DNA from 2 places in the Clostridium sp. DMHC 10 genome. Region 1 is predicted to be linked to the other one. Evidence: a T-box and tRNA genes for the amino acid it is inferred to sense, from the RefSeq annotation. Region 1 holds a T-box; the other holds one or more tRNA genes.
The links. The T-box of region 1 lies ahead of metG (methionine--tRNA ligase). A T-box ahead of a tRNA ligase gene usually reads a tRNA of that ligase, here a tRNA-Met.
Positions count from the first base shown of each region.

Region 2: it has a tRNA-Met gene. The T-box ahead of metG (methionine--tRNA ligase) is inferred to sense a tRNA for this amino acid. The anticodon was not compared.

Region 1 covers NZ_LGVB01000015.1:2,170,901-2,187,116, reverse strand. Annotated here, with positions in the region: gene AGR56_RS12595 (sensor domain-containing diguanylate cyclase) at 1-933, opposite strand, end outside; gene AGR56_RS12590 (zinc-ribbon domain-containing protein) at 1,210-1,383, shown strand; gene AGR56_RS12585 (ECF transporter S component) at 1,427-1,990, opposite strand; gene AGR56_RS20360 (hypothetical protein) at 2,172-2,327, shown strand; gene AGR56_RS12580 (phosphatase PAP2 family protein) at 2,672-3,640, shown strand; gene AGR56_RS12575 (peptide chain release factor 3) at 4,129-5,724, opposite strand; partial or broken gene AGR56_RS12570 (Cof-type HAD-IIB family hydrolase) at 6,413-7,282, shown strand; gene AGR56_RS12565 (glycine betaine ABC transporter substrate-binding protein) at 7,358-8,929, opposite strand; gene AGR56_RS12560 (betaine/proline/choline family ABC transporter ATP-binding protein) at 8,922-10,055, opposite strand; gene AGR56_RS12555 (TrkA C-terminal domain-containing protein) at 10,327-10,953, opposite strand; gene AGR56_RS12550 (Nramp family divalent metal transporter) at 11,056-12,315, opposite strand; gene AGR56_RS12545 (cold-shock protein) at 12,468-12,665, shown strand; gene metG (methionine--tRNA ligase) at 12,826-14,775, opposite strand; T-box leader at 14,832-15,082, opposite strand; gene AGR56_RS12535 (3'-5' exonuclease) at 15,338-15,952, shown strand.
Region 2 covers NZ_LGVB01000015.1:607,573-623,788, reverse strand. Annotated here, with positions in the region: partial or broken gene AGR56_RS04880 (type III pantothenate kinase) at 1-131, opposite strand, end outside; gene AGR56_RS04875 (formate--tetrahydrofolate ligase) at 147-1,817, opposite strand; gene ftsH (ATP-dependent zinc metalloprotease FtsH) at 2,163-3,971, opposite strand; gene hpt (hypoxanthine phosphoribosyltransferase) at 4,055-4,591, opposite strand; gene tilS (tRNA lysidine(34) synthetase TilS) at 4,591-5,979, opposite strand; gene spoIIE (stage II sporulation protein E) at 6,314-8,704, opposite strand; tRNA gene AGR56_RS04850 (tRNA-Met) at 9,353-9,429, opposite strand; tRNA gene AGR56_RS04845 (tRNA-Met) at 9,434-9,509, opposite strand; tRNA gene AGR56_RS04840 (tRNA-Leu) at 9,520-9,609, opposite strand; tRNA gene AGR56_RS04835 (tRNA-Met) at 9,623-9,698, opposite strand; tRNA gene AGR56_RS04830 (tRNA-Leu) at 9,709-9,798, opposite strand; gene AGR56_RS04825 (S1 domain-containing RNA-binding protein) at 10,107-10,517, opposite strand; gene AGR56_RS04820 (septum formation initiator family protein) at 10,574-10,855, opposite strand; gene yabQ (spore cortex biosynthesis protein YabQ) at 10,974-11,333, opposite strand; gene yabP (sporulation protein YabP) at 11,344-11,640, opposite strand; gene AGR56_RS04805 (RNA-binding S4 domain-containing protein) at 11,700-11,954, opposite strand; gene AGR56_RS04800 (HU family DNA-binding protein) at 12,327-12,602, opposite strand; partial or broken gene mazG (nucleoside triphosphate pyrophosphohydrolase) at 12,698-14,156, opposite strand; partial or broken gene AGR56_RS04790 (polysaccharide biosynthesis protein) at 14,183-15,717, opposite strand; partial or broken gene spoVT (stage V sporulation protein T) at 15,787-16,216, opposite strand, start outside.

The sequences.
Region 1 (16,216 bases):
TCTCATATCATCAACAATTCTAAAAACAGTTTCATGAGAACTTGCATCATCTATATATATTACTATCTCTTCTCCACCATATCTGGCTATTTCATCTTTTTTCTGGTCAATATTCTTAGATAATATTCTCGCAGTTTCTATTAAAACCTTGTCTCCAAATTGATGTCCATAGGAATCGTTAAAGCTTTTGAAGAAATCTATATCCACCATTACAATTGCGAAACTTTTCTTAGGATACTTTAACACTTTTTCCTCTATTACATCAAAGAAGTGTTTTCTATTACTTATTCCAAGCAAGGCATCCCTAATTGAAGCTTCCTTAATTCTTTTATAAAGAATATTATTTTCTATAGCAATACCTATCTGATTAGCAATTGCTGATATAAATTTTATGTGACCATGTCCAAAAAAATCAAATAAAGTATGCTCAACAACTATATAGCCCATAAATCTATCCCTTAAAGTTATAGGCACTCCTATAACAGAATGTATGTTAAGTTTACCTTTAAAGCCATTAAATATTGGTTCTCTCGAATTTATGACTATGGGATCTTCTGATCCAAGCAGTGAAAAGATTGTATTTGCTATTATATTATAATTTGCTACCTTGATATTACAAGCCTTAACAATAAAATCTCCCTTAGCTTCTTTTAGATATATGGTTGAATATGTAACTCCCAAAATTCCTATAATCATATCATTAATCATTGGTATTAAATTATCATCACTTATATTGGAGTTTATATACTTGCTTACTTCTACTACATTAGTAAGTACATCCAGCTTTTTTTCTAACTCTGTATTTTTTTCGCTCATTGTTTGTATTTGTTTTTCAGCAAAGTTTTGATAAGTGCTAAATTCTTGTTTTAGCTTTAAATACTTTTCATAGAGTTCTTCATGATTTTCCACATTAATCTCCCTTTTCTTAATCAAAATAACTACATCACCATATCTTATTACAGCCCTATCACATATATATTATTATATTAAATTCTGCAATTTATCACAAAATCCTTTATTGCCTTACTAATATTTTACCATTAATTGTACTCTTATTATATTGAATTTTATCTATTTTGTGATATAATAACATTATATTTATATTATTAGGTTAATTATCAAGGTATTGTTTTATTGACTCCTTAAATTTATAGGAGATAGAAACTTTGTCCAAGATTAATTATTCCTATGGTTTAAGGAGGATTTATCATGGCAGATAAAGTAATTGTTTGTAAAGATTGTGGAAAGGAATTTACTTTTACAGAGGGTGAGCAGGAATTTTATAAAGAAAAAGGATTTGAAAATGATCCTGTAAGATGTCCTGAATGCAGAAAAGCTAGAAAAAATAAGAGAAATAGTTTCCACAAAGATTTTTCTAGATAGTAAAAGAGAGGTTATCCTCTCTTTTTATTTTAGCTTTTTTAACCTAGCTTTGTTTTATTATATTAGCTTTTTTAATTATTTTACTTACTGGTACAGCTATTATTATTCCCACTACTACTTGAGCTACGTCTGGCGCTATATGAGTTGCTTGTATAAACCAAGCTTGGCTCCAAGGAAAGTTCATTAAATAATGATCTAATACCACTCCAGATAAATAATAAGCTCCTATCATCCATATTCCACCAAGAATAAAACCAAATATATTGTTAATCATACTTTCACCTTTATAATCATTTCTATATGCAATACTAGCTGCAATATAAGCCATTCCCCCTTTTATAACAAGCGTAAATGGCGTCCACATAGGAGCTGTTGATAATAAATCAAATAATCCCATTCCAATAGCCGAAGCTAAAACTGCATTTCTTCTTTTAAAAATTATAGCGGCTATAAATATCATGCTATCTCCAACATGTACAACTCCTTTATATCCAAGTCCAACTGGTATACCAGTAAGCTTAGTTGCTACAAAAACTATTGCGGCCATAACCGATATTTCAGCAATATCTCTTATACTATACTTTGTGTTAGTAACTCTCTGTTCCATTTATTTATCCTCACCTTACCTTATTATTTACAAATGAATTCATTTAATAATTATATTATAATTTTATAAATGTTATTGCAAATGTATCCATACAATTTTATGAATATTAATTTTTATAATACAAATACTATAGTTGATTTACTTTGAAAATGACATAATTTCTAGAACAGGAGATGATTTCATGAATATATTCAGATGGATTTGCAGTTTCAGTTTTTTAATATGGATTTCAGTCTTAATAATAGGAACAGGAATTAATGCTATAAATGTATTATTATCTATATCAGCATTTGTTTTCATTGTAGATGCTATGCTGCATGAAAGAAAAAGTTCATAATTAAATTTTTTCATTTCAACGGCTGTTGTAAAAATTTTTTATAGTATTAATTTCTTTTCTTATTTTACAACAGCCTTAATTTTAATTAATTCCATTATATTACATATAGTCTTTATGGAACTTAATGTAAATTCAATTATAAAAATGGTTAATGTAATCAAAGTGTAAATATTTGTTACTCATCTGTTAATTCCCCTACTAAATCCCGTATTTATCCCAAATTTTTAAGCATATTTGTTTTATTTATACTAATTTCCACAATTCAATAGTCAAATTTTATTGCTATTTTAGTTAACTTTACATATTTAATATGTTATAATTTACTCTGTCATGGAGGTGAATTAATGTTAAGTTTAAACAGACAAGCTACATTAAATAATTTTAAGAAGATTTTTAACTTTGTAGAAGAATATTATCCTATAATTATCGGAACAATACTTTTTATAAATACACTACATGTTTATTTGGTTAATGCAACTCCTGGTTATAAAGTTATTGCATCAATTTATTGGTTTATCTTTCTTACTGCATATAAAGACATGAGAAAAGATGTTAAGTGGCTTCCATTTATTCTTCTTTGTATACCACTTGCAATTTTTTTATGGTATATAAATAAAAATGGCTATGCAATTTGGGGACAAATGCTAAACCTAGAAAGAAAACTTAAAATAGTCGTAGATTTTAACCCTATATTTAAAAAAATACCTTTTAATAATGGTGCCATTTTTAGAATGTATAAAAGCGATAACTTAACTTGGTTTTTTAGGCTAGTTTATAATAATGGTTTTATACTTCCACCAATGATATGCATATTAAGATCTGCAATAATACGAGATTATAAGAAAATGATTAAATATATTTGTTCTGCTCATGTATTTCAAATTTTCCTTATAAGCCCATTTTATATAACTTTTCATCTTCAAGAAGTATGGTTCGTATTAGGTGAACCTGATGGTCTTGCAAGACATTTTCATTCATTCGCCGAAAAGTCTGGTACTGCACTTAATTGTTTTCCATCAATGCATACTTCTATAGCTTTTGCAGCATTTTTACTTGTTTTGCGTGAAAAGGATAAATTATTTAAATGTGTATGGGGATTTTTCTGCTTAAGTGTTATTTACTCAACACTATATCTTGAAATACATTGGGTACTTGATGTATTCGGCGGTTTGATTTTAGCATACTGTTCTGTTAAATTAACAGATTTTGTTATTGGAAAGATGCAGAAAAAGGTACAGCCTCTACTCGATAAATACTACTACAGAAACAATACTTCAGCTTTTGAAATAGACAACAATTCTATTTCATCTTAAGAAATTACGAAGTAACAACGCTTCGTCGCGTTAAAAAAATCCTATAAATCTAAGATTTATTAGGATTTTTTTAAATCGTTCCTTCAGCATTGTTACTTCGCTCCTACGGTGGTACAAGGAAAAAATTCCTCCGTGCCTACAGAATTTAGACGTGAATCTTTATAATGTATTATTTATGCTTTTATTGTTAAAACTTATTCTCAGCGTATTTTTCGTAAAAAAACTGAGAAAGCTTTTACCTAACCTCCAGTTATATAAAGTAATAATATAGCAGAACAGTTTAAATAAAGGTCATAAATCTTGGAAGCTTTTAATAATTAGCCTCTTAGATTTATGGCTTTCATTTAATATCTTTCAATAGAGTGAATCACATGGCTTCGCCCAAACCTCCCAGCTTAATATGACTAATTTATTAGTTTTTCCTCTATTATAGTGAGGACTAATTTATTGTTCTCAAATCACATGGCTTCGCCCAAACCTCTATATGTTTACTCATCACTTTTCGCGACACCGGATAATGTTAAACCTTTGTTATGCTCAAGTGCCCATCCTATTGACCATTCACTTTGGAATAGCAAAAGATTTCTATCTTTCATATCTTTTACACGTTTGGTATCTGAAGTTAACGTTAAATCGTCCATGTTTACATCTTCATTTTCTATCCATCTTATGCTTTTATATGGAAGCATATCCATTTTAATTTCAACATTGTATTCACTCTTGAGTCTATATTGAAGAACTTCAAATTGAAGTACACCAACTACACCAACAATTAATTCTTCTATTCCTATATTTGTTTCCTTAAATACTTGTATTGCGCCTTCCTGTGCTATCTGTGTTACACCTTTAATAAATTGCTTTCTCTTCATTGTATCTATTGTTCTAACCCTTGCAAAATGCTCTGGCGCAAACACTGGAATTCCCTCAAACTTAAATTTATCGCTGCTTTCACAAAGTGTATCTCCTATACTAAAAATTCCTGGATCAAACACACCTATTATATCACCAGCATAAGCCTCCTCTATTATTTCTCTATCCTGTGCTAAAAACTGCTGAGGCTGTGTAAGTCTAATTTTAGTATTTTTCTGTACATGAAATACTTCCATGCCCTTTTTAAACTTACCAGAACAAATTCTCATAAAGGCAATTCTATCTCTATGTGCTTTATTCATATTTGCCTGTATTTTAAATATAAAAGCTGAAAACTTTTCATCAAATACATCTATTTCACCTTTATCAGATGTTCTTGGAAGAGGTGGCGAAGTTAATTTTAAAAATTCCTCAAGAAAAGGCTTAACACCAAAGTTAGTAAGAGCACTTCCAAAAAATACAGGAGTAAGTTCACCTTTTCTTACTTTCTCTATATCAAACTTATCACCAGCAACATTTAATAATTCTATATCTTCTATAAGCTTATCATGAAGTGAATCACCTAGTAGATCTCTGAAAATATTATCATCTACATTTCCTTCTAATGCTTCAACTTCAGTTTGACCATGATTTCCACCATCAAACACTTGTACAAGCTTATTTTCTCTGTCATATACTCCTTTAAAATCTTTACCTGAACCAATTGGCCAATTAATAGGATAAGACTTTATTCCAAGTTCATTTTCAATATCCTGTAAAAGTTCAAATGGGTCTCTGCTCTCTCTATCCATTTTATTTATAAAAGTAAATATAGGTATTCCTCTAAGACTACATACATTAAATAGCTTTTTAGTTTGAGCCTCTATACCTTTAGCAGCATCGATTACCATTACCGCACAGTCGGCGGCCATTAATGTTCTATACGTATCTTCACTAAAATCCTGATGTCCTGGAGTATCGAGAATATTGATACAATACCCTTCATAATTAAATTGCATAACGGATGAAGTTACAGATATTCCTCTTTGTTTTTCTATTTCCATCCAATCTGAAACTGCGTGCTTTGAAGCTTTTCTTGCTTTAACAGAACCTGCTAGCCTTATAGCTCCACCATATAACAATAACTTTTCTGTAAGAGTTGTTTTTCCTGCATCTGGGTGAGATATTATAGCAAAAGTACGTCTTTTTTCTATTTCATTTATAAGATCAGCCATTTTTTCTCTCCTTTACATATAGATAAACCATTTCAACTGTCAAAATCAATTTACAGCATAATACTCAGAAGACAGCATTTTAGTACAAATTAATTTCGAAGTTTCAAATGGTTTATCTTTATTTCATTACAACAAAAAAGCCTGAATCAATACAGACTTTAATAAAGTGAAAACACTGTGAAACTTAATCTGTATGTGCTCCAAAATACCAATATTTAATGGATCATGGTACATATATAGATTGTAGTTGAACTAGTTTCACTATATATCTATATAATAATTCTAAATCAATGCAATCTCAATTTAATATTCATCTCCTAATTAATTACGATTCAGCATCAACTAAATTTTCTAGCTAAACAAAGTAATTATATCAGTTTATTATTTTTTTTCAATAAAAAAGATTAGTAAACGTGCACATTAAAACTTTGGGGTTATCTTAGCCTTATATATGATGATATAATATTATTATGTAGAAACATGCAATTTAACTTTAGCAGTTTAAAAATATTGCTAAGTAACAATGCTTCGTCACATTAAAAAAATTCTACAAATCTAAATGGTAATTTTAAGCGATTATTTGCTTAATGTATAGAAGGATAATGATCATGCACGGGGTTTGGGATGTAAGCCCATTATCCTTCTTTAACTTGTATTGCGCATATATATATTAGCCCAAACCTCATGTATGTTCACTTTCAATATACGAAAATCTTATATTAAATTAATTGGAGGATTTGCTATGTACAAACTAATTGCACTTGATATGGATGGAACTCTCCTGAAAGACGATAAAACAATATCTAAAGCGAATTTTGACGCAATAAAAACAGCGAAAGAAAATGGATATAAAGTAGTTCTTGCTACTGGAAGACCAGCAAAAGGAATTGAAAAATATTTAAAGCAACTAGATTTAATGGGAGATGACGATTATGCAGTAGCCTTTAATGGTGCTGTAGTTCAAAAAACAAAAACTGGCCATATAATAGCTGAGAATTTAATGAAATATGAAGATTTACAGGAAATATACGATTTAAGCTTAAAACTAAACTTAAATGTTCATACACTTACTACCAATGAATGTATTACTCCAAAAATAAACCCTTACAGCGAGCGTGAAGCTTACATGAATAACCTTTCTCTCATTGAAAAGCCATTTGATGCTATTGACAGAAATGAAAGCATAATAAAAATAATGCTTGTAGATTCAAAAGAAAACTTGGATAGAGCAGAAAAAATTGGTACCTCAAAAAATTTCATAACAAATATACTGTTGTGAGAAGTGAAGATATTTTTCTAGAATTTTTAAATAAAAAAAGTAGACAAGGGATTTGGGGTAAGCCTTTTAGCCAAAAATCTAGGTTTGAGCCCTGATGAAATTATATGTGTAGGCGATGCTGGTAACGATATTGCTATGGTAAAGTATGCAGGACTTGGAGTCGCTATGGGCAATGCTTTTCCAGAAGTAAAAAAAATATGCGACTATGTTACAAAATCAAATGAAGAAGACGGAGTAGCTCATGTAATTCATAAGTTTATGTTGAGCCAAGCATCCTAAAAAAATATGACGAAGTAGCAGTATCTTGAAATATTAAATACTGTTACTTCGACTAAACTGAAATCATTGAAGAAATTATTTAATAAGCCCTTTGCTTCTTAAGAAATCATCTGCAACTTTTTCTGGTTTTTCGCCACTATCCACTCTATAATTTAATTCTCTCATTTCACTATCAGTTATCTTATCCTGAAGCTTTTCTAACACACCTTTGAGTTTAGGATATTTCTCTAATGTTTCTTTCTTTACTAAAGGAACTGCATAATAAGGTGGAAAAAAGTTTTTGTCATCTTTAAGAGTTTTTAAATCAAACTTTTTAAGAAGCCCATCCGTTGAAAAGGCATCAGTAACTTGAGTTTCGTTTTTATTAAGTGCAGAATATCTAAGTCCTCCATCAAGTCCCTTCGTATTTTTGAAATTAATATTATACGTTTTTTGAAGTCCTAAATATCCATCAGCTCTATTTAAGAACTCCATGGTACTTCCTAATGTAAAGTTATTACTCATCTTCGATAAATCTGATATTGTATTTATATTATATTTATTGGCAAGTTCTTTTTTCATAGATAAAACATAAGTGTTATTAAAACCAATTGGTTTAAGCCACTCCATATTATATTCTTTATCAAAATAATCTTTTACCATGTTATAAACCTTATCTTTATCTGAAATACTATTTCGTTTCATTATATCCACAAGTCCTGTTCCTGTGTATTCAACATATAAATCCACATCACCACTTTTCATAGCGCTAAAGACAACATTGGTTCCCCCTAAGTTCAACTTTTTTTCTACTTTATAATCTGTATCATGTTCTATAAGTGATGCAACCATATTTCCAAGTATAAGCTGCTCATTAAAATTCTTAGAACCTATTACTATAACTTTTTTATTTCTAGAATTATAAAATGCAACACAACTCACCACAACTATTATCACCGCAAGTACTGCAGCTAAAATTTTATTAAACTTTCTATTTTTAATCTTTCTCCTCTTGATTTTTTCACCCTTAGAAATTCTAATTCCTTCTGGAACAACATGTTCTTCAACTTTTCCTATTATAAAATCTAAAAATAAAGCAAGAAAACAAGCTGGAATTGCACCTGCAAGTATCATATAGTTATTTACTGTCTGCACCCCTGAAAATACTAAATATCCAAGACCACCTGCGCCAACAAATGCTGCTATTGTCATAAGTCCCACTGCTGTTACAGCAGATATTCTTATACCTGACATTATAATTGGCATAGCAAGAGGAATACTTATTTTTAAAAGGATCTGGCTTTTTGTAAGCCCAACCCCTGTAGCCGCTTCTATTATAGGCGCATCTATATTTATAAGTCCTGTATAAGTATTTTTTATAATTGGGAGCAGAGAATATATAACTACCATTATTATTGATGGTTTACTACCTATTCCAAACACAGGAATTAAAAATCCTAAAAGTGCTAAACTTGGTATTGATTGAGCTATATTAGCAACTGCTATTACAGGAGTAGAAAGCTTCCTTACTCTTGTTATTAAAATACCTAGTGGAACCCCTACAATTATTGAGACTAAAACTGCAAATATTGTGAGTTCTATATGCTGCAAAAATAGAGTGAATATTTGGTCTTTTCTCTCTAATATAAAATTAACAAAATTACTCAAAAGCTTCCACCTCACCTTCAATAAACTGAGTAGTTAAAACTGACAAAAGACTACTTTTAGTAACAAGTCCAACTAATTTAGATTCATCATCTGTAACTGGGACGTATCCTATCTTTTCATAACGCATTTTCTTCATAATATTTACTATTGATTCCTCAGCATTAATTGTTATAATATTTCTGTTCATAATTTCGCTAACCCTTATATTTCTGTCAATGTTTCTTCTTATATCCTTTAAGGTAACAAGTCCATCTAGCTTACCTTCCTTATCTAATATTAGCAAGCTATCAACATGACTAGACTTCATTATCTCCAAGGCTTGAAGCACAGTTCTTTCACTTCCTGACTTTACTGGATCCTTTATCATTATATCTTTAACCTTAATTAACTCAGGTTGATTCCATATTCTATTCTCACCAACAAAATTCTTAACAAAATCATTTATAGGATTTTTAAGTATTTTATCTGGTGTATCATATTGCATTACTGAACCATCTTTCATTATACAAATTCTATCTGCTAATTTTAATGCTTCATCCATATCATGAGTAACAAATACTATTGTCTTCTTGAAAGTTTGTTGTATATTAAATACCTCATCTTGAAGCTGATTTCTTGTTATAGGATCTAATGCACTAAATGGCTCGTCCATAAGTATTATTTCTGGATTCATTGCAAATGCTCTAGCTATGCCTATTCTCTGCTGCTGGCCTCCACTAAGTTCACTCGGATATTTATCCATATAAACTGAAGCTTCCATGCCAACCAACTTCAAAAGTTTTTCTATCCTATCATCTATTTCATTCCTATCAATTTTTTCCAGTGAAGGTATAAGCATAATATTCTCCCTAACCGTCATATGTGGAAAAAGACCTGTTTGCTGTATTACATATCCAATGTTTCTTCTAAGCTTAATTATATTTTCATCTTCTATCCTATTTCCATTAATCAATATTTCACCTGAACTTTGCTTAATAAGCCTGTTTATCATTTTCAATGTCGTTGTCTTTCCACAGCCGCTAGGTCCAATAAAAGTTATAAATTCTCCATCATTTATAGTAATATTTACATTCTTTATTATTGGTTTTCCTCCTATACTTTTACATACGTTTTTAAATTCTATCATCTAACTCCTCCTTTTCTACAGATAAACAACTTTTTTTTTTTTTTTTTTTATTTTAAAGTTGTTTCTTTGATTATAAAAACTTCTAAATACTATACCCACATAATATTAAAACAAGCAACTTGTTGCAAAGTAAGAGTTGTTTCTTTAATTATATTATAATATATTAGTTATGTAAATAGCAATATTTTACATGTTTTTTTCTAATAAAAATAAATCTTAAAATAAAATGCCATAAAACCATTGTTCATGGTATTACGGCACTTTATTTTCATTAATTCTCTTTATATAAAAACTTTCTTAAACGATAGTAACTCGTTTCATCTCCTATTGCTATAATTGTATCCTTATGTTCAAAAGTAGCATAAGGTCCCGGTGAAAGTATCAGTTTTTCACCACGTCTTATTGCTATAATTGTAGCACCTGTATTCTGCCAAAACTTTGTTTCAGATATACTCTTGCCTACGATTTCCATATTACTATATATTTCAAATTCAAAAGGAGTAAATGGATCACTCTTGCTAAATCTACTTGAGTAATCTACCAATTCATTTATTACGCTGTTTATTTTTCTTTCATACTCATCTTTTTTATGTATTAAATTTTCGACCTCCTTTTTTAAAGACTGCATAGAATCTATTTCTTTATATTTATCGATAAACTTCAAACAATTATCTACTGATTTTATTGTAATTCCACTACCTTTAACAACTTCAACTATACCCATATCACTTAATATAGCTATAGCTCTTCTTATAGTTTCAGGTGACACATTATATTTACTTGCAAGAACAGACCTTCCATATAATTTATCGTCAACTTTAAGATCTCCATCCACTATTCTATTTGCAATATCAATTGCTATTTTCTGATAAACTGGTTTAACTATAGATTCAGCCATTTTTTATTGTCAGAATATGCTCTGACTTATTCCTCCCATATCTAAAAGTTTTTATGCATACTTAGTATAAATCATTATATTAATGGTGTAAATATATAGTTTTCATCTAAAAGAAGTAATTAGCAATCCTATATCTAATCCTGTAACAATTATTCCTATTATTATGAGAAGTGATTTATCCAACAAACTATTTACAAATTTGCCCATGACCTTTTTAGATGAAGTAAGATATATTTGGGTAAATATAGTTATTGGAAGCTGTATACTTAAAAGCATTTGAGAATATATTAACCCCTTAAATGGATCTGTTATAAAAAATATTACAACAGCTGACAATACAAGTGTTATTAAAACACCAACTTTTGTATGACTATCCTTTATATCATATGGCTCCTTGTATATACCTGCAAATATACTTCCTCCTGCCATTCCAGCTGTAACCGTCGATGATATACCCGAAAATAATAATGCCACTGCAAATATTATTGAAGCACGACTTCCAAGAATAGGCCTAAGCATACTTTGTGCTTGAGTTAATTCATTAACTTTAATACCACTTGAAAAAAATGTACCTGCTGCAAGTAATATCATTGAACTATTTATTGCCCAACCTACAAGCATGGAAAAAATTGTATCAAAGAATTCGTACCTAAGCTGTTTTTTTATAACTTCTTCTTTTTGTATATTCCACTGCCTACTCTGTATAATTTCAGAATGTAAAAATAAATTATGCGGCATAACAACAGCTCCTAAAACACTCATTATGATTGGCATTGACCCTACAGGTATTTCTGGCTTTATAAAACTAATAGCAGCAATCTTCCAATCTATATTTACCAGTGTAATTTCTAATATAAATGAAATTCCTATAATTGAAACAAAACCAATTATCCATCTCTCAAGTTTTTTATAAGAATTTGAAAAAAGCATCCACATTACAACAAATAACATTATCAAAGTTCCTATTTTTATTGGAATTTTAAAAAGCATATTTAAAGCTATTGCTCCTCCCAAAAGTTCTGCCATAGCTGTAGATATTGCTGCCCCCACTCCACTAAATAATATAAATCTATTTAACCCAGGTTTCACGTTTTTTGTAGTTGCTTCTGATAAACAATCTCCTGTAACTATTCCAAGATGAGCTGCATTGTGCTGCAATATTATAAGCATAATAGTAGAAAGTGTTACCATCCACAATAACTTATATCCATAATCAGCACCAGCTGATACATTGGAAGCCCAGTTTCCAGGATCTACAAAACCTACGGTGACAAGAAGTCCAGGACCTACATATTTTAAAAAATCTCTAGCTCCAAAACCTGGCTTATGTTCTCCTTTAAATATATTAAATTTATGCTTCATAAAATCACCTCGTAAAAATATTGCTTTCTACTTTTATTATAACAGTATTTTAGTATTATTTATAAATATATGTATATAATCTAAATTTATAGTATATACTATTAATTAGATGAATGAATTTTCATTTTATATTTTATTTTGGAGGTCTTTATATGGTAGGAACAGTTAAATGGTTTAATTCTCAAAAAGGGTTTGGATTTATTACAACCCAGGAAGGAAATGACGTATTCGTACATTATTCAGGTATTAAAGAAGATGGATTTAAAACTCTTGAAGAAGGTCAGGAAGTTGAATTTGATGTAACTGAAGGTCAAAAGGGTGAACAGGCGATTAATGTAAAAAGACATTAAGCCTTTAAATATATAATCTTCTAAATAAAATCCTCTACAATTAAATTTAATTATAGAGGATTTTATCAATCAATTTTATCAGGAATATATGAGACATTTTCCTTTCTTATAAATATAATAAAATTCCAGAGAGTTATGTATTCTCTGGAATTTATTATACTTATCTTACCACACTTCCAGTTGGAAGCTCACCATCTATAGTTGCTGCAAATAATTTGCTGTCATCTTCATTAGAAGCAGCAAGTATCATGCCTTGTGATAATTCTCCTCTAAGTTTTACAGATTTTAAGTTAGCGACAAGTATTACAGATTTTCCAACTAATTCTTCTGGCTTATAAAATTTTGCTATTCCTGATACCACCTGTCGTTCTTCTCCACCCAAATCAACTTTGAGTTTGAGGAGTTTATCTGATTTCTTCACTGGTTCACACTCCAACACCTTAACAATTCTAAAATCAAGTTTTTCAAAGTCTTCTATTGTTACTTCAGGTTTTATTGGTTCAGCCTTTGCTTCCTGTCCTTGTGCTGCCTTTTTCATCTGCTCTTCCTTTAATTTGTTAAGTTCTTCAAGCGCTTTATCAAGGTCTATTCTAGGAAATATTACATTTCCTTTTTTAACTTTTGTTCCTGCTCTTGTTCCATCAAAGGCAGAAAGACTATTCCAAGTTGCAGTTTCAATGTTAAGTTGAGCGTTTATTTTTTCACTTGTTTCAGGTAAGAAAGCAGAAAGTACAGTTGATACTATTCTAAGTGTTTCTACTAAATTATATAAAACTGTTCCAAGCCTCTCCTTTTTAGAAAGATCCTTAGCTAAAACCCATGGTGCTGTTTCATCTATATATTTATTTGCTCTTTTTATAACATCCCATATATGATCAAGTGCCTCAGGTATCTTTAAATCTTTTATGTCTGCATCAAGCTTTTCTGGAAGTCCAAGTGCCAAATCTATAAGTTCATTGTCTAGTTCTTCCTTTTCTAAAGGTGGTTGAATAATTCCATCAAAATACTTTTCAAGCATAGCCACAGTTCTTGAAACTAAATTTCCAAGGTCATTTGCAAGATCAGAGTTTATCTTCTTTATAAAAATTTCGTTATTAAAAAGTCCATCTGCTCCAAATGGTATCTCATGTAAAAGATAATATCTTACAGGATCTGTGCCAAAATGATTAACTAATAATACAGGGTCTACAACATTTCCCTTTGATTTTGACATTTTCCCCCCATCAACTAAAAGCCAGCCATGGCCAAAAACCTGTTTTGGAAGTTCAAGGCCGAGAGCCATAAGCATAATTGGCCAATAAATTGTATGGAATCTTATTATATCTTTTCCTACAAGATGAACATCACAAGGCCAATACTTTTTAAAGTTTTCATCATTTTCACTTCCATAACCAAGAGCTGTTATATAATTTGAAAGCGCATCTATCCAAACATAAATGACATGTTTTTCATCAAAAGTAACTGGTATTCCCCAATTAAATGATGTTCTTGAAATACACAAATCTTGAAGTCCTGGCCTTAAAAAATTATTTAACATCTCATTTTTTCTTGATTCAGGTTGAATAAAATGTGGATGATCTTCTATATATTTTATAAGTTTATCAGCATATTTTGACATTTTAAAGAAATATGCTTCTTCCTTAGTTTTTTCTACAGGTCTTCCGCAGTCTGGACACTTACCATCTTGAAGCTGAGTTTCAGTCCAGAAAGATTCACAAGGTGTGCAGTACCAGCCTTCATATGAACCTTTATATATATCTCCTTGATCATAAAGTTTCTTAAATATTTTTTGTACAGTCTCTACATGATAATCATCTGTTGTCCTTATGAATTTATCATAGCTTATATTCATCATTTTCCATAAGTCTTTTATACCTGCAACTATTTTATCAACATATTGTTTTGGAGTAACTCCTTCTTTTTCTGCTATCCTCTGTATTTTCTGTCCGTGTTCATCTGAACCTGTTAGAAAAAATACATCATAGCCCTGAAGTCTTTTAAATCTTGCAATAGCATCTGCTGCAACCGTTGTATACGTGTTTCCTATGTGTAATTTTGCAGATGGATAATAAATCGGTGTTGTAATATAAAATGGTTTTTTTTCTGACATTGTAAAAGCCTCCTCTAAAATATAAAAACCTCTAAATAAAAACTTTTACGTTTTTATTTAGAGGCGAATTCACGCGTTACCACTCTATTTTATTTTTATCTCACGACAAAAATCTCACTAAGTGACTCATAAATTCATAATTTATTTTATCACCCTGCATTTTAACGTATGCTTACGTAATACCCTACTAAATTTCAGATATTCTGCTCCGGGTCCATGTTCATAAACTTTTACACCACTGAATTTCACCATACATCAGCTCTCTTTGCATGCGTCCATTTATTACTCTTCCCATCAATGCATTTATAGATTATATATTAGTACATAAACTTATTATTGTCAACTATACATTATTTTATACTAATTCGTAATATATATTTTTTATATAAAACACCATAATTATCAACAGAATAACGTACAGTTAAGAGACAATTAATATGGAATTCATCACATAGTATTTTATTTTTGTTACTTGCGCTTTACTTAATATTTGATGTCAGTTCTTTTTTGTTTTATAATACTAAACTATACAATAAATTTATAATAGGAGTTCTGATAAAATATGAAGATGATATTTTTTGATACCGAAACAACTGGTTTAAGACCAGGCAACATATGCCAGTTAAGCTACATCCTAGTAGATACAAATATAAAACCAAACAAAACCATTGGAAAAAACATATTTTTTTCCGTAGATTACGTAGAGCCAAGTGCAGAAGATGTACACGGCTTCAGTGTAGAAATTTTAAACGAATTGAGCGGCGGCAAGTTTTTTAAAGATAATCTGGAATTTTTCTTAGACGATTTTAAAACAGCAGATATACTTATAGGTCATAATGTTAATTTTGATATAAAATTTTTAACTCACGAATTGGCTTGCTGCGGAGAGATTTTTAACCCTAACCATATCTTTTGTACCATGAACTATTACAAAAACATATGCAAAATAATAAATAATAATGGAAATTATAAAAATCCTAGACTTGAAGAAGCTGTAAGATTTTTAAATATAAACTCATCTCATATTAAAGATTTAAGTAAAAAGCTTTTTCAAGGAGACGGCAATTTCCATGACGCTAGATTTGATACTACAGCTACTTATTTACTAGTCACTGAAGGAATTAAAAAAGGTTACATTCCCCAAAGATACTTCTCAAAAATTGTTAAAACCTCTTAAACAGGGCAAATAATATCAAAAAACTTCGTTGTAAATAAATGTAAAAAGCAAATATTTATGCAAAAAAAATTCTAATGTTATTTCTCAAAACAGTAGAATTTTTTATTATGTCATAATTTATAACTAACAAACTTATTTTCATTCGTCCTTTTTGCCATAAAATTCAAATATAATCCGTTTAATGCCAATTAAAAGCTTTTCATAGTACATTATATTTTAAATTTTGGATAATTTATAAACTTAATCTTGTAATTGTAAGCTCAT
Region 2 (16,216 bases), 1.6 Mb from region 1:
AAAACCTGTATTCCATATTCGTCAGCTGTTCTTACAGACATTGTTGCGAGTCTCCATTCAGCTACAAGTTTTTTATCATCATATACTCCTAAAACTATATTTGTATTTCCAACATCTAAAACCAATATCACAATAATTTACACTCCTTAAAATAATCCAACTATCGAACCATCCTCAAATATATCCATTTTTTCAGCGGCTGGTATTTTAGGAAGTCCTGGCATAGTCATTATATTTCCTGTTTGCACTACTATAAATCCCGCTCCGTTAGATACCCTTACTTCTTTTACAGTTATTTTAAATCCTTCTGGCCTTCCTAAAAGTGATGGATTATCTGATAATGAATACTGCGTCTTTGCAACACATATAGGTAGTTTATCCAAATTAAACTTTTCTATTTCTTTTACTTGTTTTTCTGCTTGAGTTGTATATTCAACACTATCAGCACCATATATTTCTTTTGCTATTATATTCATTTTTTCTTTTATACTAAGCTTTTCATCATACAAGCATTTGAAATTGCTCTTCTCTTTTTCAAGTACATCTATTACTTGTTTTGCAAGTTCAAGTCCACCTTCTCCGCCTTTTTCCCATACTTCGGCAAGCGCAACTTTAACTCCTAGCTTACTGCAGAATTCCTTTATGTATTTAACTTCTTCATCACTATCACTTATAAATTTATTTATAGCAACAACTACAGGCACACCATACTTTTTAATGTTTTCAATTTGCTTTTCAAGATTTGAAATACCCTTTTTAAGAGCCTCAACATTAGGCGTATTTAATTCATTCTTAGCAACGCCTCCGTGGTGCTTAAGGGCTCTCATTGTTGCAACTATAACAACACAATCTGGGTTTAGATTGCCGTATCTACACTTTATATCCAGGAACTTTTCTGCTCCTAAATCCGCACCAAAACCTGCTTCTGTTACAGCATAATCTCCAAGTTTTAATGCCATTTTAGTAGCTAATATACTATTACATCCATGAGCTATATTAGCAAAAGGTCCTCCATGTATTATTGCTGGAGTATTTTCAAGTGTTTGAACCAAATTAGGCTTTATAGCATCTTTCATTAAAAGAGCCATTGCTCCTTGAACCCTTAAATCCTTACAATATACAGGATTTCCATCAAGGTCATAGGCTACAAGTATATTCCCCATTCTTTCCTTTAGATCCATAAGATTATTTGCAAGACATAATATTGCCATGATTTCAGATGCTACTGTAATCATAAACCCATCTTCTCTTGGGAATCCATTAACCTTTCCGCCAAGGCCTACAACTATACTTCTAAGTGCTCTATCATTCATATCCATGACTCTTTTAAACACAATTCTCCTTTGATCTATTCTCAAAGGATTTCCTTGATGAATATGATTATCTATAGCAGCACATAGTAAATTATTTGCTGAAGTTATAGCATGCATATCTCCTGTAAAGTGAAGATTAATATCATCCATTGGCACCACTTGCGCGTATCCACCGCCAGCTGCTCCACCCTTAATTCCAAATACAGGTCCAAGCGATGGTTCTCTTAATGCAATTACAGTGTTTTTATTCATTTTACACAATGCTTCACCAAGTCCAACAGTTACAGTTGATTTTCCTTCTCCCGCCGGAGTTGGATTTATAGCTGTTACAAGTATTAACTTTCCATCTTTTTTGTCCTTGTTTTTTTGTAAAACATCAAGTGATATCTTACATTTATATTTACCGTATAAGTCAATATCATCTTCTGTGAGTCCAATATTTTTAGCAATTTTAACTACAGGTTCCATTTTAGCTTCTTGAGCTATTTCAATATCAGTTTTCATAAATAAACACCGCCGTTATCCTAACAATATATATTTAACAGCGGAACCTCCCTTCGTTTTATAGCTTTATCAAAAATCACTTTTTAATTATATCACAATAAGTGTAAAAAAATAATGTTTCATCACATTAAATAAAATTTATAAATCTAAAGGGGTACATTAAAAATCCTAACAAATTTTCAATAACTCACTGTGGTTCAAACAGATTGAAATTTCTAAGTCTTTTTAAAATGTACCCTCTAAAATTTATTAAATTGTTCTCTCAACACTATTTTTTCATCTACGAAAATTTTTCTTCATTCTAATACGAAAAATGAATTTTATTTTTTAAAGTCCTATATTGCATTAACTGTTTTGGAATATCTCCTCAAACTCATCAGCTTCAATTTTTTCTTTTTCAAGAAGTGCTTTTGCCACACCATCAAGCTTTGACATGTTTTCCTTAAGTAACTTCTCAGCGCTCATGTATGCATCATCAATAAATTTTTTGATTTCGCTGTCAATTTTAGCTGCAATTTCCTCACTAAAGTTTCTATTTGTTCCAAGATCTCTTCCAAGAAATACTTCATCTTGATCTTTACCAAAGCTAATAGTACCAAGTTCTTCACTCATACCATATTCCATAACCATTTTTCTTGCAATACTTGTTGCTCTTTCTATGTCGCTCTTAGCTCCAGTACTTATATCTCCAATTACAAGTTTTTCTGCAACTCTTCCTCCAAGAAGACCAACCATCTCATCAAGAAGTTTGCTCTTAGACATATAAGAACTATCTTTCTCTGGAAGATGCATTGTATAACCACCAGCCATACCTCTAGGAATTATACTTACTTGATGAACAGGATCTCCATTTGGAAGTAATCTTCCTAAAACTGCATGACCTGCTTCATGATAAGCTGTAAGTTTTCTATCTTCTTCATCTATTACTCTACTCTTCTTTTCTGGTCCCATTATGACTCTTTTAACTGCTTCTTCAAGTTCAGTCATTCCTATTGAAGTTTTTTTATCTCTAACAGCTAAAAGTGCTGCTTCATTCATTAAGTTTTCAAGATCAGCTCCTGTAAAGCCAGGTGTACTTTTGGCAAGTACGTCAAGTTTAATATCAGGATCAAGTTTCTTATTCTTTGAATGAACTTTTAATACTGCTTCTCTGCCTTTAACATCTGGTGCACCTACAAAAACCTGTCTGTCAAATCTACCAGGTCTTAAAAGCGCATGATCAAGTATATCTGGTCTGTTAGTAGCTGCAATCACAATTATTCCTTCATTTACTCCAAAACCATCCATTTCAACAAGAAGTTGGTTAAGTGTCTGTTCTCTTTCATCATGACCACCACCAAGTCCTGCACCTCTCTGTCTACCTACAGCATCAATTTCATCTATGAAAACTATGCATGGAGCATTTTTCTTTGCCTGTTCAAATAAATCTCTTACTCTTGAAGCACCAACACCAACAAACATTTCAACAAAATCAGAACCAGATATGCTGAAAAATGGTCTTCCTGCTTCTCCAGAAACAGCTTTGGCAAGTAAAGTTTTTCCAGTTCCTGGTGGTCCTACTAAAAGAACACCTTTAGGTATCCTTGCACCCATTTCCATATATTTTTTAGGCTGCTTTAAAAAGTCAACTACTTCTTCAAGTTCTGCCTTTTCCTCATCGGCGCCTGCAACGTCTTCAAAGGTTATTCGCTTTTTCGTATCATTTGGTGATGTCATTTTAGCTTTACTCTTTCCAAAACCCATGACACCTTTTCCTCCACCACCTTGGGCTTGCTGCATAAACATAACCCAAAGTACTACCATCATTAATATGAGTAGTATATTGGGTATCCAGCTAAACCAAGCTGGAACATTTGTTGGAGGTACATAAGACTCTTCAACTTCTCCATTATTAGGATGATCTGAAAGAAATTGATCTAATCTTTCAAGTGGTACAACTGTTTCAAAAGTTCTTCCATCCTTTAGTTTTCCATCAACTGTCATCTTATCATCTTTCATTTGGAAGCTCTTTATATTATTCTGAGTATATTCTTTTTGAAATTCATTAAAACTTATTATATTGCTGCTTTTTCCTTGTTGAGACAACGCAAATATAGCTGCAATAAACAATATAATTGCTACAATCCAGACCGTAGCACTAGAAATTTTTTTCACTCTAGGCCCCCCTCTCTATGTATAGTTAGTTATTTTAAGATTGTATCACAACACATTTTTGTTTACAATAAAATATATATTAATTATTTATAAATTTCTTCCTTTAAAATACCTATGTAAGGCAAGTTTCTATACTTTTCAGCATAATCAAGTCCATATCCAACTAAAAAATAATCTGGAACTTCAAATCCTATATATTTTACATCTATATCAGCCTTCCTCCTTTCTGGCTTATTTAAAAGTGTTGTTATTTCTACACTATTTGGATTTTTAGCTCTAAGATATTTTTGAAGATATTTAAGAGTAATTCCTGAATCTATTATATCTTCTACTATTAATACATCTTTTCCTTCAACACTAGCATCTAAATCTTTTAATATTTTCACTACTCCTGATGAAGTTGTGGAATTACCATAACTTGATACTGACATAAAATCCATTGTACATGGAATATCTATTTCTTTAGCAAGATTAGCCATATACATTACTGAACCTTTTAGCACTCCTATAAGTATAAGATCTTTTCCTTTATAGTCTCTACTTATATTGTTACCAATTTCTTTAATTTTCTTACCTATTTGCTCCTCATCAATCAATATTTTTTCAATGTCTTCCCTCATTAGTTATCCTCTCTTTCAACTTTTATTTTTAAAATTGCTTTTGTTTTATCATCTATTTTGAAATCTTCACTTATTTTATGCCCTACAATCCATCCTATTTCTCCGTTAAAGCATACAAGTGGAATTTTTATCCTATCTTCACGTGGTATTTTAAGATTAATAAATATATCCTTAAGCTTTTTATAGCTTTTCATGCCAAGGGGCTTAAATTTATCACCATCAATTCTATATCTTATGTTTATACTTTTTCCTACCTTATCCACATCGAAATACTTCACATAATCATCTTGATTTAGTTTTACGCTAACTTTACTCTTTAGCAGCGTAAATTCGAATTTAAAACCACCAAACGATATTACATCTAAATTTTCTATGCTTGCCTCATATATTTTCTTACTATCCATAATATCATTTTCTTTAATTTCAAAACAAATATCTCCATAATTATTGCGTGCAACAATATTATTAGGGAGATCAACCTTTTTACCTGTTCCTATTTTTTCAATATGAATTACATCTGATATATGTTTTTTTTCAATATTATATACATTTCCAGTCAGCTCACTTATGGCTCTTCTTAGTATCCTTGACAAAATAGCTTCATGCTCACAAAAAGCTTCTTTTTTTATTATAATATTTTTCTTACCACGATAACAATAATTATTGTATTTTTTATCTGCAATTTTTTGCATATAGTCATTATCGATGCTTACAATATCACCTAATCTATTCAAGGATGCCACTACATCTTCATTAAAATTACTCATTATGTAAGGTATTAAATCTAATCTAATTTTATTCCTCGTATATAACCTCTCAAGATTTGTCTTGTCTATTCTTGGAGAAATCTCATTGTCAAAGCAGTACTTTTCTATCTCAGCTCTGCTTATATTTATAAGTGGTCTTACAAAGACTTCATCTCTTATTGGTTTTATACCTACCATCCCATCCAATCCAGTACCTCTTATTATCCTCATAAGGATTGTCTCAGCCCTATCATTGGCATTATGTGCAATTGCTATCTTATTTCCACAAAACTTTTTTCTTACTTCTTCAAAGAAATCGTACCTTGCTTCTCTTCCAGCAAGTTCACTAGATAATTTTTTTTCTTTAGCAAGTTTATTTACATCAATTCTTTTTACATAAAAATCTATATGTAGTTTTTTACAAAACGCTCTTACGAACCCTTCATCTTCATCGGCTTCTGCGCCCCTTAGGCAATGATTAACATGAGCTGCGCAGATTTCTATGCCAAACCTATCTTTAATAGAATTTAAAAGATGAAGAAGGCAAATAGAATCAGGGCCTCCAGAAACAGCGGCTACGACCCTATCTCCCTTATTAAACATAGAGTTTCTTTCTATAGTTTCTATAACCTTATTTATCAAAAATAACACTCCCACTTAACCAGAGTAGAGAGTACAGAGTACAGTGATAGATGATTTTTCTGTTAACACAGAAAATCTTAAAACTTACTGCTAACATCATTTTGAGATAATGCACAATTGCATTCATTCAACATGCTTAACATCATCTTTTTATAATTTTAGGTTTCTCTGATGTAAGGAAGAGAAATCATCCTTCACTGTACTCTATACTCCGTACTCTTAATGTTTATAAATTACCTGTAAAACATCAAAAGTAGCTTTTAAAGTTTTCATGCACTTTCACGTATGCATATTGCTTTTTCATTATACCACAATTTTAAAAATTACTTTATACTTAATATAAATTATATACTTTATTTACTATTACAGTCATATCGTCTTCTGCCTTTCCATTGCAAAATTCTAAAGCTTTATTTATAATCACATCTGCAAGTTCTTTAGGTTTAGATCCGTCACATTTACTTAAAAAATCTACAATCCATTTAGCTTCGCCTGTATCTTCTTTCTTACAATCCATTACTCCATCACTTATCATAACTATTACATCCCCATTTTGTACATTTTTACTTGTAATTTGAATATCTGCTTTGTCTAGTACACCAATGGGTAATGTCTTTGAATTAATTACTTGAACCTTATTTTTACGCTTTATAAAGCTATTAACTCCACCAACCTTTAAAAAATCAGCATTACCAGAATAAAGGTCTACCTTGCATAGATCAACTGTTGAAAATTTTTCATCTTCATTAAATTTAAGGGTCATAATAGAATTAACAGCATTTATAGCCGTATTTTGATTAAGCCCTGCCATTGTAAACTTTTCTATTAAATCCACAACTGCTTTACTTTCACGCTGTGCCTGTGGTCCATATCCCATACCATCGCTTATTATCATCATATAGTTTCCATCTTTTGTCTTTCCAAAGCTATAACTATCTCCATTTTGTTTTTCACCATTCTTACAAACTCTACTAACATATGATGCTATATAATATTTAGGAGTTTCCTCAAATATTACAGTACATAAATTATTTTCAGGAGATATACTGCAGCCGTCATCTCCAACACACATAATTTTCTCTACTGATCTATTTATAATAGGCAGTACATCCTTAACACAAATTTGCCTTCCTCCGCATGCCGGCATAGTCATTTTTATCATTAATTTATCATTTTTAGAAGTTAGGCATATTAAGTCTTTAAACTCAACATTATTTTTGCTTAAAGCTTTTATTAGCTTTCTTTCCATATCACTATCAATTTTTAGTTCACTTTTAAATTCAGATAATATTTCTTTAATAGATCCTCCCATGTTATTTATCTGTGAGGACATAATTTCTCTTCCTTTGCTTAATTGCATTCTCCACATTTCACTGATAATATAATTATTAACTATATCTTCTGTATTTTTAATAAGTGCTGTTCTCTTTATACATTTCTTTTCTATCTCTTTAGGAATTTTGAATATATTATTTTGGTAGTTTTGGATAAGTTCTTCAAATCCTGCATAAGTATAATAAGTTTCCCTTTTCCAACATATACTTCTCATATTACAGCTTCCACATACCCTATCTGCAAGATTTTCAATGAGTCCACAGCTTTTAGTTTTAAGTGCAAGTTTATCATTATCTGCTAAATTATTTAGTATATTTGACATTGTAAACAAAACTTCAGAAAAACTATCAAGTCTATTCACAAAAATATTCTTTATTTTCTCAATATAATTATCATTTATAATTTCCTGCTTTTTATCCCAGCTAATTTCACTTCTAATTCTTTCATAAACCTTATCTGGTATTATTACAAATGCTGCACTGGTTAAAAAAACCTCTATAAAATTTAAATCTCCATGATCCTTACAATATAAAATTAATATACACAAAATAATAACATATGATGCTCCAGATACTAGCTTTCCTGATTCCTTAAAAATTCCTACTATTAATGCAGCTATACCAAATACACTTATATACACAAGCATATTATCTGTATTCATACCAACTATTGCACCCAAAGCTATACCAGATGCTGCTCCTACTGCACTTCCACTTACATATGCGAGAATTAGTATAAAAAGCATCGATAATGTGTTTCTTATTGATACACCAAAAAGTTCAGTTCCTTTAGTACCTGAAATGGCAATAGAAATCGTTATAGCCATGCTTATGATTTCTTCATTTGAAAAAAGATGTCTAGAATTAATATTATCGAAACATATAATACAGTAATTCAGAATATAATATAATGATACGGTACAAGCCACTTGTATTAAAGAAAATAAAATGGCAGACTCAATAGTTAAATTTAAAATTAAGAACTTAAAAATAGTAAATTCTATAAAAATAGTTGAAAACATAAAAATCAGTTTTTTAATCTTTGTTATTTTGCTTAATGTAAAGGATATAACCCCCATAATTAAAATAGATATTACATACATATGGAAATCCTTAAGTTCACTATGAATAGAAATATATCCAAGTGCAGATGAAATACACGATACCGTATCTATCTTTTTATCAAACTTAAAATTTAAAATTACAATTGTAAAAGCAATTCCAAACGGAGCCATAGAATCTACAATTACAACCCTACTTATAAAAAACGAACTCACTGCAAATAGTATAAGTTTTATCATGAATATTTTGTTTACATTATTAACTTTAGTATCTTTTTTATTTTCCTTAGCAACCCTCTCATAAGTTAATACATTGCTATCGTATTGCATTATAACATCCACCACCCATAACAAACAATTTAGGTTAATTATATCAAAGTGTTCTGGAAATGTTTGTCAATTGATGTTTATTCAAAAAGTTTTTTTTAAGACATTTATCCCTACAATACTTATTTACTTATTTTTACTATATATAAAATACTATAAGTTTACATTATGACTAAACATGATTTTTTATTTTTGTATTTTACGTCTTTTTTTACAGTGCTGCATGTGAAATTTTAGTATTTTAAAGTACATATACATAGATAGACAACTTGAAAGGTTAAAATGACTAATGCCAAATTAATCCTGTTAAACTGAAAGTTGACGCAATTCACAATGCACAATGCACAGTTCACAATGAAGGACGATTTTTCTCCGCTATGCTTCGAAAAATCCAAAAACTTAATATGCTCAAGGTGCTTAAAATATAGTGCTCAGCGAAACTGACACTATCAAGTTCTAAGATTTACCTGAGCGTAGCAAAAGGTAAATCTACCTTCATTGTGCATTGTGAACTGTGAATTGTGCATTGAGTTAAATTTTAATTTAACAGAATACATTTGGCACTTATAATTTCTATGTTTCAAGTTGTTCATATATATTGTGCTTCTAATTAAGGACATAAAAAAAGACTGTTTTATTCAAACAGTCTTTTGGTAGCGGAAATAGGACTTGAACCTACGACACTTCGGGTATGAACCGAATGCTCTAGCCAGCTGAGCTATTCCGCCATAATGGTTGCGGGGACAGGACTTGAACCTATGACCTTCGGGTTATGAGCCCGACGAGCTACCAACTGCTCCACCCCGCGATATGCTACTTGGTGCCGAAGACCGGAATCGAACCGGTACGATGTGATTAGCATCGCAGGATTTTAAGTCCTGTGCGTCTGCCAGTTCCGCCACTTCGGCATATAAAAACTAATGGTTGCGGGGACAGGACTTGAACCTATGACCTTCGGGTTATGAGCCCGACGAGCTACCAACTGCTCCACCCCGCGATATATTATTTGGTGCCGAAGACCGGAATCGAACCGGTACGATGTGATTAGCATCGCAGGATTTTAAGTCCTGTGCGTCTGCCAGTTCCGCCACTTCGGCATGTCACTCATCAGCGACAATATTTATTATATATGATACATAGACTATTGTCAACAACATTTTTAAACTTTTTTATTTATTTATTAAGAAACCCAAAAATTGTAAGTTTCAAGTTGTTCATCTATAGGAGCATGTGAAAAATATAGGTATTCTTTTTTACGAGCCGCTCATAAGGCTTTATGTGCTGTATAGTAAAACCTATAGAATACCTTTTTTCACATCCTCCTATATACATATATTAATTTAAGGCAAAATTTAAGAGGGTATTAAACCCTCTTAAATAGATATGCTTCCCTTTAAAAGCCATCTTAATTACTTGAATTTTTTCTATAACCTCTAGCTCTAGAATCTTGATGTTTCTTTAAATCCTGAAATTTTTCTTCACTGTCCTTTAAAAATTTTGATAATTTATCCTCAAAATTAACAGTTGGCTGTGGCTTACTTTTCTTTACCCAATCTATCTCAATTGGTCTTGCTGATTTCTTAGGTGCAGAAGCTTGTTTTATCGATAAACTTATTTTTCCATTGTCATCTACGGAAAGAACTTTAACTTTTACTTTATCCTTTTCCTTTAAATATTCTCTTATATCCTTAACAAATGAATCTGCCACCTCGGATATATGAACAAGTCCAGTTTTTCCATCTACTTCAACAAAAGCTCCAAAATTGGTGATATTAACAACAGTACCTTCTAAAATACTTCCTGCCTTTAAGGTCATATTAAAAAGACTCCTCCTTGATTTTATATTGTGTATGTTAATTATAATTTATTAAGCTATTTATTTTTTTCACTTGAATCCATTACAGGAGTTTCACCTTCTTTTATAAGACCCAATCTTTCCCTTGCGAGCTTTTCAGTATATTTATCAGTCTTAGTAAGTTTAATTTGATCCTGTAATTTTCTATTCTCACTGCTAAGCTTATCTACGGTTTCCTGTTTAGTCTTTATGTCATTTTTTATTCTTAACATAGTGAGTTCTTGATTAACAAATATATATCCTATATTTATAATAAAAACCATAAGTATTATAATTTTTAGTTTTGACTTTTTACTCATAAATAAAACTCTCCTCTAGAGTTAAAACTTAATACCCATATATACATTTTAAAAGCTTTTTTAGATTTATTCAAGCTATTTATTAACTAATTTTTATTTTTTATTTAAGAATATTGATTCAAAAATGAAAAATTATAAAATTTACAATAATTCTAGTAAGTTTCATTAACTTTCTTATTATAGTATCAACAGCCTTTACATACCCACGGCTTATTACCTTAACATAAAAAATTATTCCTAATATCATAAATACATATACATAAATATTTATGTAAGCTTCATTTGTATACAATAAGAATGCAAATACAATAAATCCGCATAAAATAAGAAATATTATGTCTTGTATAAAAACCAAAATTCTATTTACTTTTTTTATATTTCTTATAACTCTATATAAATCAAAAAGTCCTGCGACTACAATTCCTGCTATGAAATTGCATAATAAAAAAACAAACTGATCATATATAGTCAAAATCATAATTTATTACCTATCTAAATAATCTTGACAAAATACTATCTTTATTATGCTTATCCTCATTGCTGTTATATACGCAGGAATTGACTACTCCAATTATAACTATATCTCCATTTTGTACATCCAATTTATTCATTTTAAGTTCTCTTCCTCTAATAACAAGTGAACCTACATTAGTATTAAGTATAATTTGCTCATCATTAAAGCTGACAACTTCACTCACACCTGTCAATAAAAGCTTTTTTCTATTTTCTATAGTCATAAGACTTTTCTTACTATTATCAGTATTTGATTCTTTTTTTGATTCCATACCAGATTACCTCCTATTCTACTTTTTAATATATATGTAGAATATTCGCAAGTTATAACCTAAATTTCTTCACCTGATATTACCTCATACATTTGTTTTGCTTCTTCTTTAAGTACATGGCTTGAAATATTTAAAATTTTAGCTTTTAATACCTTTGAAGCATATCTAATTTCTATTACATCTTCTTCTTTCACCTCTGTACTTGGTTTTGCAACCTTTCCATTTATAGATACTCTTCCACTTTCACAAGCTTCTTTAGCAACAGTTCTTCTTTTTATTATTCTTGAAATTTTCAAGTATTTATCTAGTCTCATTTTTTCCTCCCAATCGTTATTATATGATTTAAACAAATATTCAGTGAAACCATATTTAATTCAGTTTACAATACACAATGCGCAATAAAAAATAATTTTCTTTCATTTCACCATAGAAAATTTAAAATCTTATTAATGCTTATTCCAAACTTTTAAAATCACCTATATTTATTTCGTTCAGCAAAGCTGAGCATCATTAAGTTTTAAGATTTATCTGACTGTAAGAAGGATAATGGCTCCGCCCAAACCTCGTGTATTTTTATGAGTGCCTATTTCTTGTTCTAGAAGGATAATGGCTCCGCCCAAACCTCGTGTAGGATTATACTTAAAAATCCCGGATTAACCGGGATTTTTAATTTGTGCCTAAATTTATTATTTATTTACTCTCTCTTTAAATTCTTTTCCTGCTTTAAATACTGGTACAGTAGACGCTGGTATTGTTATTTCTTCTTTTGATCTTGGGTTTCTACCCTTTCTTTCAGCTCTTTCTCTAGTTTCAAAAGTTCCGAAACCAACTAATTGAACCTTTTCATTTTTCTCTAAAGATTCTTCAATACTTTCTATAAATGCTTTTAATGCTGTCTCTGCATCTTTCTTAGTTAAATTTCCTTTTTCTGCTATACTAGCTATTAATTCTGCTTTATTCACTTTTGTTACCTCCTTAAATTTTAAGAGTATGCTTAACTATACATTAGCATATTCTGCATTAATTATAAAAATCCTTCTTTCGAAAGATATTTTTATTAAATTTTGTCTTTTTCAATTGATTTGCTCTTATTCCAAAGATCATCCATTTGCTTTAATGTCATGTCCTCTAATCTCAAGTTATTATTACAAGCTTCGTTTTCTATGTACTCAAAGCGTTTTATAAATTTATCTATAGTATAATTTAATGCAAACTCACTATCAATGTCAAGAAATCTAGCAACATTTACTACAGAAAATATTAAATCTCCAACTTCTTCTAATATTCTATCCTTTTTGCTAGCATTATATTCATTTTTTACCTCATAAAACTCCTCTAAAACCTTGTTAAATACACCTTCAATGCTGTCCAAATCAAATCCAACTTTTGCAGCTTTCTTTTGAACCTTATCTGCCTCATAAGTGCTGGCAAAATTTTAGGTACATGTTTTAATTCATCAGTATGAGATTTTAATCCTTGCTCATTTTTCTTTATTTCATCCCACTTTTTAATTACGTCTGAAGATGTTTCACAGTTTGAATCTCCAAATACATGGGGATGCCTATATATCATTTTACTGCATATACCAGATATTATATCATTGATATTATACATTCCTTCTTCTTTTCCAAGTTGAGCATGAAAAACTATCTGAAAAAGTACATCTCCAAGTTCTTCAATAACCATATTATCGTCATTTTTTCAATAGCTTCAACAACTTCATAACTTTCCTCAATCATAGATTTCTTTATAGATTCATGCGTTTGTTCTCTATCCCATGGACAACCATCACTGCTTCTAAGCTTCTCCATAATATCAAGTAAGTCATAGAAATCTTTATTGTTTTCTACATCACGTGGTATATATATCGATGTCAAATAATCTATATCTCCCTGCCTATCAAGCTCATACAAAGGCATTGTGCGTATACTCTCTGTATCTTTTACTCCTGCGGCTCTTATAAAATATATTTCTGTATCATCTTTATAATACTCAAGCAGCGCTAATTTTACATCTGATGCAATAAACTTATTATACACTTGAGTTACTATTAGTCCTATTCTTTTATCTAAAATTTGATTTTTTATATCAAACGCGTCTATTATTTTAAGACCTCTAACTGGATCTATTTGAAGTCTTTCCATGACAACATCTATAAAACTTACTGCAGGAAGTACTTCTGCTTCTATGTTTTGTTTTTTACATAATTTTAATAATATCTCGACAGACTTTTCTGCAACAAGAGGATGCCCTGGGACCGCATAAACCACTTCTCCAGCTTCGGAATATCTTTTTATTATATCTTCAGCTATAGAACTATACACATCATCAAAGCTTTCACTTTTCTCATACTTTTCATCATAAGTTTGAAATGCTATGCCCATTTCTTTTAGATACTTTACTGTAGGATGTTTTTCTGTTCTTAGAATAACATTACTACTGCTTTTTAGCAGTTCTAAGGTACCAAAAGTAATTGCATCCTTCGATCCAGGTCCAAGTCCAACAATTTTAATCACTAAAACTTCTACCTCTTTTCCTTTATTTATCCTTTAACAAATCTTCGTTTAATATCGCTATAATTAAATACTCCAAAAACAATAATTAATATAAAATAAATTATAACACCTGAAAGCACAGATATGCCACAACTTATTATATTATTCATTGTTTTATTATAAACATACGTATAAATAAATACAACACTTATTATCATAATAATTGAGGCATAAGCAGGTTTTATTAAAATATCATAGTATTTAGGCTTAATTTTTAACTTTATACTGAACGCTGCTACATTTAATATAGTAGCAACAAAATATCCAATTATAGTCCCTATTACAGCTCCATAAACATTTATATTGGGTGATGGCACTAAATGTATAGTTATAAATACCTTAACCACACAGCCTATAAATAAATTTATTACAGGCAATAAATACTTTCCTACACCCTGCAATATCGCTGTAGTTGTTTGAAATAAAATTATAAATGGTATGCTAATACTTAAATATTTTAAAATATCGCTTCCTGCTGAGTGTCCTGGAAATATTAATCTCATTATTGGATTTGACATAAAAAATAGCCCTAAAAAGATGGTATTGCTATTACCATTGACATTCTTAATGCTGTGTCAACTTTACTTATTAGTTGAAATTTTCTTTTTAAAATAAACGCTTCTGAAATCATTGGCACAATAGAGATACAAAGCGCCATTGATAATGTAAGAGGAACATTAACAAGCACAAATGCTTTTCCTGTAAGTTGTCCATATAGCTCAGTAGCCTGCCTATAATCAAATCCTGCTTTAAGCAAATTTTGAGGTACAAGAATAGAATCTAAAAGACTCATTATACTTCCTACTGCGGAACCAAGTGACACTGGAATAGCTATACATATTATTTTAGTTAAAATAGAACTATCATTTTTAATTTTTATTTTTCCCAATTGTTTTTCAGCTTTAATGTACTTGTAAAATAAATATATTCCAGCCATTATAGCTCCAAAAGTTGCCCCAAAAGCTGCTCCACCTGCCGAATACTCTACTCCTTTATTTAAAAATAGATATGCTAGTCCAACTCCTACAATTACCCTTCCAATTTGCTCTAGTATTTGAGATATAGCCGTAGGTGTCATATTCTGAAGTCCTTGAAAGAAGCCTCTAAATGGGCTTACTATAGATATAAATAGCGGTGCAAAAGCTATCCCCATCAGTGAATATAATGCATGGCTGTCCCAATTGAGAAATCTTACAAGTTCTTTAGAAAATGCTAAAAGGAATAGTGTAAATCCTCCTCCAAGCATAACCATAAGAATAATGGCTTTTCTAAGTATTAATATTATTCCCTCTGTATCTCCAACTGCATTTCTCTCTGAAACCATTTTAGACACAGCTACAGGTATTCCAGATGCTGCAGCAATAAAAAATGTATACAACGGATATGACATTTGGTAATATCCTATTCCATCATCACCTATAAGCATAACAAGGGGAAACCTAAAAAATAATCCCAAGAATTTCGCAATTATGCCTGCTATACCTAATATAAAAGTGCCTTTTATTAAAGATTGTTTTTTCATATTAAAATACCTCCAAAATTTCTATAAGTATTAATATTTAAATTTTAGAGGTATTATTACTATATTATATTATTGTTCCATTTGTTTTCCTAAAAATAGTGCTGCTGTTTCCGCCATTTTCTCTTCCATCTCTCCAAATTTTGCATCTTCATCCTTTGAAAAATAACTACTGCACCCACAGCATCACCCTCTGCTATTATTGGAGCAGCAACTTGTGCCGTATATTTTCCTTCTGCCTCATCTTCATCATATAATGGCATTGGCTTTCCTTCCTCAGCCATATTAAATGACTTTCTTTCATCCATTAAGCTTTCAATTTCGTCGCTTACTCTCTTATCAACATATTCCTTTTTAGCTGATCCACTAACTGATATTATTGCATCTTTATCGCAAATTGCTACCATTTGCCCTATTGAAGAATTTAATGATTCTGCATACTCCTTTGCAAAATCGTTAAGCTCATTTATAGGTGAATATTTTTTTAAAATAACTCCCCCTT